3 regions of the Kitasatospora sp. NPDC052896 genome follow, and region 2 is predicted to be linked to each of the others. Evidence: riboswitches for the same ligand, from Rfam matches in the RefSeq annotation. Region 2 holds a riboswitch; each other region holds the start of a gene.
The links. Region 2 has a riboswitch for magnesium ahead of ACIGXM_RS35655 (NRAMP family divalent metal transporter). Riboswitches for the same ligand answer to the same signal wherever they lie in the genome.
Positions count from the first base shown of each region.

Region 1: another riboswitch for magnesium. It lies ahead of ACIGXM_RS27600 (VOC family protein); the one in region 2 lies ahead of ACIGXM_RS35655 (NRAMP family divalent metal transporter).
Region 3: another riboswitch for magnesium. It lies ahead of ACIGXM_RS15680 (hypothetical protein); the one in region 2 lies ahead of ACIGXM_RS35655 (NRAMP family divalent metal transporter).

Region 1 covers NZ_JBITZU010000018.1:95,162-99,817, forward strand. The annotation lists gene ACIGXM_RS27595 (ferritin-like protein) at 1-1,063, opposite strand, end outside; gene ACIGXM_RS27600 (VOC family protein) at 1,239-1,655, opposite strand; M-box (ykoK) riboswitch at 1,974-2,152, opposite strand; gene ACIGXM_RS27605 (class I SAM-dependent methyltransferase) at 2,433-3,083, opposite strand; gene ACIGXM_RS27610 (polysaccharide deacetylase family protein) at 3,222-3,962, shown strand; gene ACIGXM_RS27615 (hypothetical protein) at 4,025-4,510, shown strand.
Region 2 covers NZ_JBITZU010000039.1:22,445-27,100, reverse strand. The annotation lists gene ACIGXM_RS35670 (transposase) at 1-328, opposite strand, end outside; partial or broken gene ACIGXM_RS35665 (transposase) at 921-1,046, opposite strand; gene ACIGXM_RS35660 (transposase) at 1,354-1,713, shown strand; M-box (ykoK) riboswitch at 2,083-2,263, shown strand; gene ACIGXM_RS35655 (NRAMP family divalent metal transporter) at 2,544-4,184, shown strand.
Region 3 covers NZ_JBITZU010000006.1:235,323-239,978, reverse strand. The annotation lists gene ACIGXM_RS15700 (YbhB/YbcL family Raf kinase inhibitor-like protein) at 1-460, opposite strand, end outside; gene ACIGXM_RS15695 (GntR family transcriptional regulator) at 595-1,299, shown strand; gene ACIGXM_RS15690 (hypothetical protein) at 1,358-2,221, shown strand; gene ACIGXM_RS15685 (hypothetical protein) at 2,274-2,891, opposite strand; gene ACIGXM_RS15680 (hypothetical protein) at 2,957-3,259, opposite strand; M-box (ykoK) riboswitch at 3,580-3,758, opposite strand; M-box (ykoK) riboswitch at 3,998-4,176, shown strand; gene ACIGXM_RS15675 (NRAMP family divalent metal transporter) at 4,612-4,656, shown strand, end outside.

The DNA.
Region 1 (4,656 bases), on a different contig from region 2:
CGTAGACGCCGTGCCCGTCGGGCAGCGGGATCTCCATCAGGCTGAGCGCCGGGCCCTCCATCGCCCGCATGGCGTGCACGGCGGCGCGCAGCGTGCCCGGGTCGCCGGCCGTCCAGGCGGCCTCCAGACGACGCAGCATTTCGGTGAAGGTGGCGTCGAACCGGCGGAGCAGCCGCTCGGCCTCGGGCCGCGGGGCGGTCCAGCCGCCCGCCGGGACCGACCCCATCGGGCTGACCTCGGGGAAGGGCACCCGCTCGCCGGTGAACTCCCAGACGCCGTCGACCCGCCGCAGCCGGTGCTCGTGGTAGATCTCGCCGAACGCGTAGTAGTGGGCCGGGGTCTCGGAGTCGAACCGGCTGTCGGGCGACCCGGAGGTGCCCTCGCCCTGCTCCTTGATGATCTCGATCGCCTGCTCGACGTCGTCCAGGCTCTCCATCGGGAGCAGTCGGTCCGGGCCGATCCGGTCGGCCAGCTGGCCCTCGGCCGAGAGTTCGGGCCGGACGTCGCGGAACGCCTCCAGCAGCCCGGTGTAGAAGGCGCCGATGCTCGGCGGTCCGCCCGCCATCCGGGCGAGGGGGGTCTCCGGGGTCTCGATCCTCATCAGCACCTCGTGCACGTACTCCTTGGTGAGCCCGGAGAGGTGGACGATCAGTCCGGGCCGGACTCCGCCCGGGAGCGGGCCGGGGTACGAGGGCACGGCATCGGCGATCCGGGGCCGGCCGCCCACCGCCACCAGCAGGTTGCAGGCCAGGCCCATGTGGTACATCTCGTCGTTCACGATGCGGCGGATCAGCCGGGCCGCCTGGTGGCCACGATCCCTGACTGACCACCAGGCGCAGAGGTACGGCGGGATGGTGGCGAACTCCAGCTCCACCGCGACCTGGAGCGCCGCCCTGATCCAATGGACGTCACGCCGGTCGCCGGGCACCGCCAGCAGTCGCGCGACCGCTCCGCCGGGGGTCGCGCCGGGGGTCGCGGTGGGTGCGGCCGCCGCGGGCGGGGCGACCACGGCCGGCCCGGCCGCGGCCAGGCCGGCCGAGGCGAGGAAGTCCCTGCGGCTCAAAGGGGGAACCCGTCGGCTCTCATCGATCACATCTGCCTCCGTCCTTGGGCGACCGGCCCCGGTCCTTCGGCCGCGGGCCGCTCGGCTGCCTGGCAACGGCTGGCGAAGCTACCAGCGGATCGGCCGCCGAGCCGGCGCCGCCACCGGGACACCCGCCGGTCACCACCCGGGAGGCTCAGCCGTGCCGTCCGGCGAGCAGGACCTGGTCCGGTGCCGGCCGGCACTCGGGAACGGATTCGACGAACTCCAGCAGGTTGCCGACCGGGTCCTGGGTGTAGAAGCGGCGGTGCGGCGGCAGGCTCTCGTCCCAGACCACCAACGCACCGAGATCCGCCAGGCGTGCCGCGAAGTCGTCGATCTCGCTGACCGCCAGTCCGGGGTGAGCCTTGGTGGTGGGTCGGAAGCGCTCCTCGATCCCCAGGTAGAGCCGGACCCGGCCGCCGTCGGCCGCGAACCAGCAGCCGCCCCGGTCGGTCAGCGGCGCCGGCTTCGGGATCTCGGCCAGCTGCAGGATGTCGCAGTAGAAGGCCCGGAGCAGTGCTTCGCTGCCGGGCGGTGCGCTGAGCTGGACGTGGTCGAGGGCCGTGATCACAGACGGCCTCCTCTCGGTGGTGGTGGTCATGGTGGGTCGCCCGAACTCCCGGGTGACGGTGGGGAGTCGGGTGCGCACGGCGGCGCGCCGCCCGGCGGGTGATCCGCGTCGGCGCGGGCCGATGAACTGACGCTGAGTCAGAAGGCTTGGCTGGTCGGGTCGTTATCGCAGGGCGGGGAGGGGCGACGACAGGCGGGAATGGGGGCCATGGTGGCCCGGACTACTGCAATCCATGTCTCTCGCCTCCTCCCGGCCGGACGCACCGTCTTCGGTGCGTCATCGACTCGGCAAGGAGCTCACCGGCGCGCCCGAGCCGCCGGATCACCCCAACCCGTCAGAGCTTTGGCACTGCACGGCGTGATCCAAGCCCGAAGGACTGGAAGCCACTTGGGATCAACCCTTAAGCCGGGAAGATCTGTCCTGAACCTGGGCGTCTCTCGACGTCGTGGGGTCAGTGGCCTGTGTCCGTGCAGACGCCTCACCGAACGAGGTGCCTTCTGCAAACCTCAACAAGCCTAGCTGCCGCCGGGCGACCGATTGACCATTTTGCCGACTCTTGACGTTGGGAGGTGATGCCTGCCGGCCGGCCGCGGGCACCGGCCGACCACCTCGGCCCGTCCGCCCCTCACCGACCTGTCGCTGCCGCCCCTCGCCGACCCGCCTGCTCGGACCGTCCGTCCCGGGTCGCGCCGGACCCGGCGACCGCCCGGGCGCTGGGGGACGTCGCGGCCGGGCTCACCGGCGCCGGGTTCCCGGCCGTCGCCCGAGTGGTCGCCGCTACGCGGTGTGGCGCAACCGCAGGACGTTGTCCTCGCGGGTGCCGGGCAGGCCGTCCGGGTCGGTCAGCTCGCGGGTGAACAGCTCGTCGCGCTCGACCCGCCACCGGCCCGGCGCGAGGTCGAGCGAGTCGAGGACCTCCGCGGTGGTGGGGAAGTGGTAGTCGAAGTGCGGGGTGTGCTGCCACGAGGGCCAGCCCGCGTGACCGACGATCAGCAGCACCCCGCCCGGTGCCACGGCCTCGGCCGCCCGGCGCAGGATGGCCGTCCGTTCGCCCTCCAGCTCGACCGGGGAGTGCAGGAACTGGGCGGACACCAGGTCGAAGTGGCCGGCGGGGAACGACTGCGACAGGTCGTGCCGCTGCCAGTCGATCCACTCGGCGACCCCGGCGTGGGCCGCGTTGGCGGCGGCCCGGCGAAGCGCGGTCGCCGAGACGTCGACGGCGGTGACCCGCCAGCCCCGGTCGGCCAGCCAGATCGCGTCGGTGCCCTCGGAGCACCCGAGGTCCAGCGCGGTGCCGGGGGGCAGCTCGCTGACCTCCCGGACCAGCGGCTCGTTGGGCCTGCGGACCCGGCCCCACGGGCTCTCGCGGTCGCGGTAGAACTCCTCCCAGTACTCGTGGGCGGTGCTCTGCGGCGAGGTGTCGGTCATCGGTCGTCTCCTCGGTCGGGTTGGTTGGCTGGTGTCCCTTCGGCGAGCGTGCGACAGTCGGTGCTGGCTGGCAAAGTTCCTTGCCGGAACAGCAAATGAGGAGAGTGACCTGCCGGGGGTGGCGGGCGTTGACCGGGCATGAACCGCTTCGCCGCCGCCGTCGCCCTCCTCGCCGTCACCGTGCTCACCGTGCCCGCCGCCGCGGCCAGCGGGTCGCCGCCGCCCGCGTCGCTCGGGCGGCTGTTCGGGAGCGAGAACCGGCGGATGCCCACCGACCGCCGGGAGGTCGCGCTGACCTTCAACGCCGCCTGGGACGAGACCGGGGTGCCCGAGGTGCTGGCGACGCTGCGGCAGCGCGACGCGCCCGCCGACTTCTTCCTCACCGGGCGGTTCGCCGAGCGTCACCCCGCCGCCGCCCGGGCCATGGCGGCCGAGCACGGCATCGGCAACCACTCCTACAGCCACCCGCTGTTCGACCGGCTCACCGCCGACCAGGCCCAGCAGGAGGTCCTGCGGGCCGACCGGGCGATCCGGGCGGCCACCGGCGTGGTGCCGTTGCCGTTCTTCCGCTTCCCCTACAGCGCCACCACCCCGCAGGGCATCGCCGCGGTCAACGCGCTGGGCTTCGCGGACATCGAGTTCTCCGCCGACACCGACGGCTATCTCGGCACGCCCGGCGGGATGACCGTGCGGAAGGCGGTCGACCGGGTGATGGCCGCGCTGGCGCCGGGGGAGATCGTCGAGATGCACGTCGGCGTCGACGAGAGCGGTGAGGCCGGGCCCACCGACCTCGACGCCGAGGCACTGCCGCTGATCATCGACGCCGTCCGGGCCCGGGGCTACCAGCTGGTCGACCTGCGCACCCTGCTGGAGGGCTGATCCGTCGTCGCGGCCCGGATAGGCTCGTCTCCCCGAGCCGTCCGAGGACGATGGAGCCGTCCGTGCCCGCCCCCTACCACGTGCTGTTCGTCTGCACCGGCAACACCTGCCGTTCCGCGATGGCCGAACACCTGCTCCGCCGGGCCGTGTCGGCCGCCGGACTCGCACCCGGCACGCTCATCGGCAGCGCGGGCCTGGCCGCCGAAGCCGGCACCCCGATGGACCCGCGCGCGGTGGCCGCACTCGGCCTCGACCCCGCGACGGTGACGCACCGGGCCACCCCGGTCGAACCCGAGACGCTCGCCGCCGCCGACCTCGTGATCGCCATGACCCGCGAGCACCGCGACCGGCTGGCCGCCCTCCTGCCCACCGGCGCCGGACCACGGTTGGCCCTGCTGACCGCCTTCGACCCGACCGCCGCCCCCGGGACCGAGGTTCCCGACCCCTTCGACGGCACGCCGGCCGACTACCGGCGAACCCGCGCGGCCCTCGAAGCCGCGCTCCCCGCCCTGCTCGCCCACCTCCGCGCTGTCGCCGCCCGGTCGTAGGGAGCGGGTACCACCTCGGTCCGCGACCTGACCGCCGGACCGACCGGAGCGCTGGTGCGGCTGCCGGTGGGAGGTAGTCCGCCAATGTCGGTGCATCGGTTGACGGCCCGTACGGGTGGCTGTTGGCTCGTGGCGTCCGTCCCGGG
Region 2 (4,656 bases):
CGCTCTTGTCGAAGCCTTCGGCGGCCCGGGCCTGTCGGGAGTGGTCCGCCAGCAGCGGTGTGATCATGACGATGCCCTCGACTGCGGCGGCGGTGACCAGGTCGGCGGAGGGGTAGCCGGAGTCCAGGTAGTGCTTGCCCGGCTTGACCTGCCGCTCGGTCAGTCGCTGCTGGATGCCGGCGGTGGCGGTCACGTCCGGTGCGGTCGAGGCGGTGGTGACCACGTCCGTGATCAGGTTCGGAGTCCGGATCCCGGCCCCCATCGGGGCGCCGCCGGAGTTGTCGTCGCAGGTCTCGGTGAGGTGGACCTTGTAGCCGCACCAGAACAGCTCGTCTCCCTTGGCGGACCAGCGGGCGTCGCTGTCGTAGGGGGGCGAGCCGCAGATGGCCGGGCGGGACGCCGTCCACCTCGGCCTCCCGCTTCCTGACCACCTCCCGTCCCCGGGCGTCGGTGTGCACGTAGTACGTCTGCATGAAGATCCGCCGCAGCAGCTGGACCGCCTCGATCTCCCGCAGCCACACCGGGGCGCCGGGTGCGTGAATCACGTGCAGCAGCGCGAGGGCGTCCTGGCCGTAGACCTCGGCCAGCCGGTCCCGCTTCGTCTTCGACGAGGGCAGCCGCCATGAATCGACCCTGGCCGCGTAACGCAGTTCCCACTCCGCCACCGGTACCGCTTGTGCGAGCCAGGTCGGAGCGGCCGCGGCCAGCGCCTCCAGCACCGCCCGCACGCTCTCACCGGCAAGCTCCAACCGGTTCAAGTCCCGCACCGCGCTGATGACATGGGTGGAGTCGGTGCGCTGCTTGCCCCCGGCCTCGATCAGCCCCTCCTGGGGGCAGTGTTCCACCAGCCGGTCGAAGACCAGGCGCTCCATGCCGTGCTCGACCAGCCGGGCCCGGAACTTCGCCAGCACCGTGAAGTCGAACCCCGGATCGGTCAGCTCCAGGCCGATCGCGTACTTCCAGTCGGTCGCCCGGACCGCCATCCCGGCTGCCTGGCGGTCGGTCAGGTTCTCCGCGAACTGCAGCACCGTGACCAGCGCCAGCATCCCCGGTGACAGGCCCGGCGCCCCGCGCACCCCGAACGCGGACGCGAACGGCTCGTCCGCGAAGACCTCCGCCAGCTTCTCCCGCGCCCGCATCGCCAGCGTCCCCTTCGGGAAAGCCACCGCCGCGACCAGCGCCGTCTGCTCCGGGACCTCCGGCAGCCCCACCGCCCTCATCGACACCCACCACCCCCGCGATCGCCTGTCCACGAGACGACCACAGAAGCGATCAAGCCGCAGTCACCCGACCTGCGGCCCGAATAGAGCAACAGAGTCCAGCAAGGCCACAAAGCACAACCCGAACGCCGAAATGCGCTCGCCGTTCCTGTCTCTGCGGGTCCGCCCGGTCAACCGCACCATCCGCCGGGCCGCCGACGGATCCCTGCCCGACTGCTGGCTCCTCGTCGAGTGGCCTCCCGACTCCGCCGAGCCCACCGACTACTGGCTTTCGACACTGCCCACCGACACCCCGCTACGCGAGCTGGTACGAATCGCCAAGATTAGATGGCGAGTTGAACACGACTACCGCGAACTCAAGGACGGCCTCGGCCTCGACCACTTCGAAGGCCGCAACTACTCCGGCTGGCACCGCCATGTCACCCTCGCCGCCCTCGCCCAGGCCTTCTGCACCATGCTCAGGCTCGACCCAAAAGTCCCTGCGCCGGCCTGACCCTCCACGCGGTCCTCCGGGAACTCCAGGCCCTCCTGGCCACCTGGACCGGCACCTGCTCCATGTGCGGCCAACCCACACCAACCCCCGAACCCCACCACAGGACCTAACAAAGCCCTACTGGTCGGCAGCCCCCTGGGCTCAGCCCCATCGAGTACGAGGAGGAGTACTACGCCGAACAGGCATCGACCCAACGAACGAACCTGAACACCAATCAACCCACCTTGACCTGCTGATCAGCACCCCCACCCGCCGAGGGAGCCTCGATCACCGCCAGTGTGATGCATGGCACACGTCAATGTAGGGTCAAGACTGCGTATATGTGCGAATCCGTCTATTTGGTGGGTCTAGGGTGATAGAGGTTTTAGAGAGACACCTCGTTCGGTGAGGCGTCTTCACGGACACAGGCCACTGACCCGACGACGTCGAGAGACGCCCAGGGTCAGGACAGATCCTCCCGACCTAAGGGTTGATCCCAAGTGGCTTCCCGCGCAGAGTGTCGCGGGATCACGCCGTGGAGTGCCAAAGCTCTGACGAGTTGGGGTGTGCCGGCCGTGGAGCCGTGCGCTGGAACGTTCCCTGAACACATCGACGACACGCATGGCCCGTGACGGGCCCGGCCGGAAGGAGGCGATGGACATGGACTGCAGTAGTCCGGGCCACAGTAGCCCCTACCCCCGCCTGCTCTCGCTCTCCCATAGCACGCGGTAGACACCCCACCACGAGCACCACTGACGTGTAACCAACCAGGCGCCGGCCGTGCCTGGTTGTGGCGTGGGCTGCTACCGCCTGCCCCGAATCGCCCCTGACCGGGGTATCGGAAGGCTGTCATGACCGACACCACGATCCGAGCGCCGCGCACCGCGGTGCTGGACGACGCCCACGTGGGCGACATCAAGGGTGCCCTGGGCACCATCCGAGTGGACGACGACGCCCCGCGCCAGGGCCTGTCCGCCAAGCTCAAGACCCTGCTGGCGATCGTCGGCCCCGGTCTGATCGTCATGGTCGGCGACAACGACGCCGGTGCCTTCGCCACCTACGGCCAGGCCGGCCAGAACTACGGCACCCACCTGCTGTGGACACTCTTCCTGCTGATACCGGTGCTGTACGTCAACCAGGAGATGGTCCTGCGTCTGGGCGCCGTCACCGGAGTCGGTCACGCCCGCCTCATCCTGGAACGTTTCGGCAAGTTCTGGGGCGCCTTCAGCGTCATCGACCTCTTCCTGCTCAACGCCCTCACCCTGGTCACCGAGTTCATCGGGATCACCCTGGCCACCGGCTACCTCGGTCTACCCAAGGCCGCCTCCGTCGTGCTGGCCGCCGCCATCATCATCGCCTCCGCCTTCACCGGCTCCTTCCGCCGCTTCGAGCGCATCGCCGTCACCCTGTGCGCCGCATCCCTGCTGCTGGTACCGGTCTACTTCCTGGTTCACCCGAAGGCCTCACAGATGGCCCACGACTTCGTGGTCCCGAACATGCCCGGCGGCAGCGGCCAGCTGTCCACCGTCATGCTGCTGATCATCGGCATCGTCGGCACCACCGTCGCCCCCTGGCAGCTCTTCTTCCAGCAGTCCTACGTCATCGACAAGCGCATCACCCCGCGCTTCATGAAGTACGAGCGCATCGACCTGGTGATCGGCCTGGGCGTGGTGATCATCGGCGCCGCCGCGATGATGGGCTTCGCAGCCGCCGCGTTCGCCGGCACCGACGGCTTCGGACAGTTCACCGACACCGCCGGCATCGCCACCGGCCTGGCCCAGACCTCCGGCCACCTGGCCGCAGTGCTGTTCGCGATCGCCCTACTGGACGCCTCGATCATCGGCGCCTTCGCCGTCACGCTCTCCACCGCCTACGCCATCGGCGACGTCTTCGGCATCAAGCACTCACTACACCGCGACCTCAAGGGCGCCAAGGGCTTCTACGCCGTCTACGCCGGCCTGGTCGCCGCCGCCGCGACCATCGTCCTGATCCCGGGATCCCCCCTGGGCCTGCTCACCGAAGGCGTACAGACCCTGGCCGGAGTACTCCTGCCATCAGCCTCCGTGTTCCTCCTGCTGCTCTGCAACGACAAGCAAGTCCTCGGCCCCTGGACCAACGGACCCAAGACCAACGCCTTCACCGCCGTCGTGGTCGCAGTCCTGGTCACCCTCTCGATCATCCTGACCGCCTCCGTCCTCTTCCCCGACATCACCTCCGACACGATCATCGACATCATGGCCACCTGCGCCACCGCCGGTGTACTCGCCGCCGGATACGCCTTCACCAAGCGACACACCAACACCAAGGGAGACCCAACCGACCACACCAACCACACCGACCGCGACACCTGGCGCATGCCCCCACTCCACGAACTGACCAAGCCAGCAATGTCCACCACCCGCAAAATCGGCATGGCCGCACTGCGCACCTACCTGCTGATCGCCATGGCCATGGTCATCATCAAGATCACACAAGTAGCACTCAACAACTAACCCCCCTCACCCCAACCGAAACAGAATCAAAGAGGGGACGTGTCTCACCAACCGATGTGGTGGTGACACGCTGACGAAGACGCAGAGCTGAGCCACACCGGGGGCACTGCTCACTGAGCCCTTTTAGCTGCTACTCGACAGGGTGAGACCGTGTCCACCGCTGACACCTGCACTGACCAGCCTGACCGTGCTCGGTGCGCCGACCACAGCCGCAGCCCGGTCACCCGAACGGTGGCCGCTCTGAAAAGGCTCACTGACTTCGGTGCTTGAAGCCAGTGGCGGTAGCAGATCTCGGGAACGACCGCGCAGGTCACTTACAGCCCCCTTCCATGTACGTGACGTCTTTTGAAGTGGAGAGAAGTGTTGGACGGTTGGACCGAGTTGGACGGGTTCGTGTGTGGCGTGTGTGGTGCTCCGTTGATGTGGAAGGGGCGGGGCCGGCCGCCGCGGTACTGCACGACGACAAACGCGT
Region 3 (4,656 bases), on a different contig from region 2:
TGGCTTCCGCCGGGACACCGATGGACTCGACATCGAGGGCGTGCACCACGACGAAGTAGCGGTGGGGGCCGTGCCCGGCCGGCGGAGCGGCGCCGATGAAGCGGGCCACGCGGGCGTCGTTGGGCAGCTGGTAGGCGCCCTCGGGCAGGCCCGAGCCGGTGTCGTCACCGGCGCCCTCGGGCAGCTCGGTGACGGTGGCGGGGATGTCGGCGACCGCCCAGTGCCAGAACCCGGACCCGGTGGGGGCGTCGGGGTCGTAGACCGTGACGGCGTAGCTCCTGGTGCCTTCCGGTGCGCCGCTCCAGGACAGCTGCGGGGAGAGGTCCTTGCCGCCGGGGACGCCGAAGATGCCGGAGAACTGCTCGGGCGACCAGGCGGCGCCGTCGCTGATGGTGGTGCTGGTAACGGTGAAGGAGACCGCCTCGGGGAGGCGGGCGAAGGGGTCGTTGGCGCTCGTCACGTCGTTCCTTTCAAGGCCGTGCTGTGGGGTGGCGGTGATGCGGCGGACGGAGGGCTCGCGGTGCCGCCTTCGTCCAGCAAGGTCGACCCTAACATCAATAATCGATTATTCATCGGATCGTCTATGATGGGGACATGGCCCGGACGACCCACACCTCGACCCCGTCGGGAAAGCAGATGCTCTCCGAGCAGGTCTACGCACACCTGCGGGAGGCGATCATGCGCGGGGACTTCGCACCCGGTGACGCCCTCAAACCGCAGGACCTCGCCGTGGAGCAGGGCGTGAGCCTGGCCGTCGTGCGCGAGGCGCTCGTGCGCGTGGTCGGCGATGGCCTCGCCGACCGGCTGCCCAACCGTGGCTTCGCCGTCCCGGCCTTCTCCGACCGCCGCTGGCAGGAGATCGCCGAGGCCCGCCGGACCATCGAACCGGTCGTGCTGCGGATGTCCGTCGAGCGCGGCGACCTCGACTGGGAGGCGCGCGTCCGGGCCGCCCATCACCGTCTGACCCGCACCCCGGCGTACGTGCCGGAGGAGGGCGAGTACTACTGCGCCGCCTGGTCCGAAGCCCACCGGGCCTTCCACCGCACTCTGCTGGAGGGCTGCGGCAACCCCGTCCTGCTGGAGACCTTCGACCGGATGTGGACCGCGAGCGAGCTGGCTCGCCGCTGGTCGGCGCACGGCAATCCCCACCGGGACGGCGTTGGCGAGCACCGCCGGCTGGAGGAGGCGGCGCTGGCCCGCGACGCCGACACCGCGGCCGAAGTACTGGCCCAGCACCTCACCCTGACCGTGGCCGGACTGACCGGCCGCACCCACCACGAACCCACGGAGGAAGCCTGATGCGCCTCGCCAACCCGACCGAACGACCGCACCTGACCACCGACATCGGAGCCACGGCATGACTTCCCTCGAGGCGAGCGCGGGCCGCCACTGCCACAACGTCGTCAATCCCCTGCACTCATGCGTGTACTTCGCGCCGGAGCTGGAGGACGAACTCGCGGCGCTCGGGCTGGAGCGCGGAGCCATGGCCTACTTCGCGGGCCGCGCGGCCCCGCTCGGGGCAGTCGGCGCGGGCACCGTGACGGCGACGTTCTACAACTTCAACCACGCGCGTGTCGCGCGGTACATCCCCGCGGCGTGGGCCATCAGCACGCCGGAGGCGGTGCTCACGGCCCGGCTGCGCGGCGCGCACGGCACACTGCGGCGGCTGCTCGGGGAGCAGGCCCTCGCGTCGAAGGAGATGGCCGAGGCGGCCGGGCTGGCCCTGCGCGCCACCGAAGCGTGCCGCCGAGAGGCGCGGCCGCTGTACGCCGCCAACGCCGACCTCCCCGTGCCGGAGGAACCGCACCTGGCGCTGTGGCACGCCGCGACGCTGCTGCGCGAGCACCGGGGTGACGGTCACCTCGCCGCCCTGGCGGTCGCCGGCCTGTCCGGGATCGAGGCGCTGGTCCTGCACAACGCCACCGGCAAGGCACCGACGTCCGCGCTGTTCATGCGGACCCGCGGATGGTCCGCGGAGCAGTGGGCCGCCGCCCGGGAGCAGTTGCGCGAGCGCGGCCTGCTGGACGGGGCGGGGGATCTCACGGAGTCGGGCGCGGCCCTGCGCGACGAGACCGAGGTGCTCACCGACCGCCTCGACGCCGCCCCGTACGACCACCTCGGCCCGGTCGCCACCAAGCGCCTCACCGAGCTGGCCGAAGGCTTCACCAGAACCCTCAGGGCGGCGGGCGCCTTCCGCGCGGTGCACTTCGGCAAGGGCTGAGCACCGGGCCCACCAGAGCGTCCTTCGCGCCGTCGGGTACTCGGCGGGCAGCTCAACGAGTGCCACGCCGCACCGCCCGCGCCGCTGCCCCACCGCCAGAAGCTCCCGGACCAGCGGCCTGATCGGGGTCGTGACACCCGCCAGGTGGGCTGAGGTCGGGCCTGGACGGCGGACCGGCACCCGCGGACCGGGGCGGGCGGCCCGCCGGCTCCGGTCCGCGGGCGGTGTCGGCCAGCAGTCGGACCAGCTCGGTGGGAAGGTACAGCTGCCGGGCGATCCATCGCGTGTCGTATCCCTGGATCACGAAGACCCACGCGGTGTAGAGGGCGTTGAGGCTGGGGGCCTGCGGGCCGTGCAGCAGCGGGCGGACCGCCTCCACGGGGAAGCCCTCCAGGGTGCGGGCGGTGAACCAGGGCCCGTCCGTCACCCGTTCCGCTGCCCGCTCGGCTCGCGGCACCGGTTGCCGAGGACTTCGGAGCCGGTGCCGGATCAGTCCGAGCACGCCGAGGACCGAGGCGGCCGCGCCGACCAGCGCACCGCCGACCACCGGCCGTTCCCGCACCGGAACCGTGCTCAGCACAACCAGCTCCAGCACTGCCGCCGCGACGGCGACGACCGCAGCCGCACCCTCGCGGGTCCGCGGGCGCGGTACCGCCCTCAGCCGGGCCATGTCCTCCCCTTTCCGTACGTGCCGGCCCGGGTGCCGAGTGGCGGCAGGGGGCCGTGGCGAGAGCGTCAGTCGTGCGGCCGGGCGGCGGCCTCGGTGATGCGGCGCGCGGCGGACAGCGGCAGGTCGGCGTAGCGGGCGAGCCAGCTGGCGCGGTGGCCCTGACGGGCGAGGAGGTACGCGAGGTGTACCCGGGGGTCGTACGCGGAGGCCGGGGTGTTCTCCGTGCCGGACCGGGGACAGGTGCCGGGGTCGTCCAGCCGGTAGGCCCGTTCCAGGCCGTCGTGCAGGGCCAGGGTGACGCGCGGGCAGGTGTGCGCCGGCCTGCGTGCGGCGCGTGTCCGGTGCTGCGACCAAGGTTCTTGACGCATCGTCAGATTCATGGCTGGGTGTGCCCTTCCTTCCTCGGGTGAGGTGGTGAGGGGTTTCCGGTCGGGGGGCGGCAGCCGCCTGCCCTGCGCGCACACCGCGGCGGACCGCGATGGCGTCGGGCCATCCGGACACGTCAGGGGTGCGGAGGGGGAAGGTGGCTACCGCGAGCCCGCGGAAAGCGGGGAGAGGCGCGGGAGGGGCCGATGACGGCCCGGCGTACTGCAACTCGCATCCATGCCTCTCGCCTCCTCGCGGTCGGGGCGCACAGAGGTGTGCGCCGTAGCGACACGGCAAGGAGCGGACCGGTTCCCCTGCGACCGGTTCACCCCAACTCGTCAGAGCTTTGGCACTTCACGGCGTGATCCAACTCCGAAGGAGCGGAAGCCACTTGGGATCAACCCTTAATTCGGGAAGATCTGTCCTGAACCTGGGCGTCTCTCGACGTCGTGGGGTCAGTGGCCTGTGTCCGTGAAGACGCCTCACCGAACGAGGTGCCTTTCAAAACCTCGACAAGACTAGACCCTCTCCGGTCGCACGCTTGCCGTCTTTGCCGAATCTTGACACCAGTGGTCGCGCCGCACGATGCGGCACGGAGCTCCAACACGATGCGAAAGTGGCTGCTGGGAAGGGTGATTACCGGCGAACAGCAGTGCCCGCCACAGCTGTCCCTCCGCCCCGAGGACGGCGTGCAGGTCCGGCTTGACAGTGTGTGAAGAGCGTGCGCCATACTGTGCGACGCGACACCTCGTTCGGTGAGGCGTCTGCACGGATACAGGCCACTGACCCCACGACGTCGAGAGACGCCCAGGATCAGGACAGGTCTCCTCGGATTAAGGGGTGACCCCAAGTGGCTTCCCGCCCATGGAGGGTGGGGATACGCCGTGCAGTGCCGAAACTCTTACGTGAGGGGTGCCGTCCAAGGGGTAGCGCCGGCCGGGCTCGGTTTCGTGCTGCCCTGGACGGGTGGCGACTTCGCCACCCGTGTGGAGAGCGCACCACCGTGCGCGGTTTCAGGAGGAGGTGGTCGGGATGGAACCTGGCAGTAGTCCCAGTGCCCGATCCGCTTTCGCACAGGATGTCCCGCACGCCTGAGCGGTAACCGTCCAATCGGTCCAACTACCTGACTGATCAACCTGGTTCGACGTCCAGCGGCAGGCTGCCCGACTGCTCTTCGGGCCGGTCCGGCCTGCCCGGACGTCCCCTCATCCGTGCCGTTCCGCTTCGCGGTCGTCGTGGGTGCGGTCCCTGCTGCCCGCTCTCCCCTGTCGGTCCCCGTGGCCGCTGTCCGACGCGCCCGAACGCCGGGCGTGGCCCCAGCCTGCTCGCAGGCACGCTCAGATGAGGAAGTGACATGGCTTTCAACTCCACTCGCCAGGCCCCGGAGCGGGATCCCGGC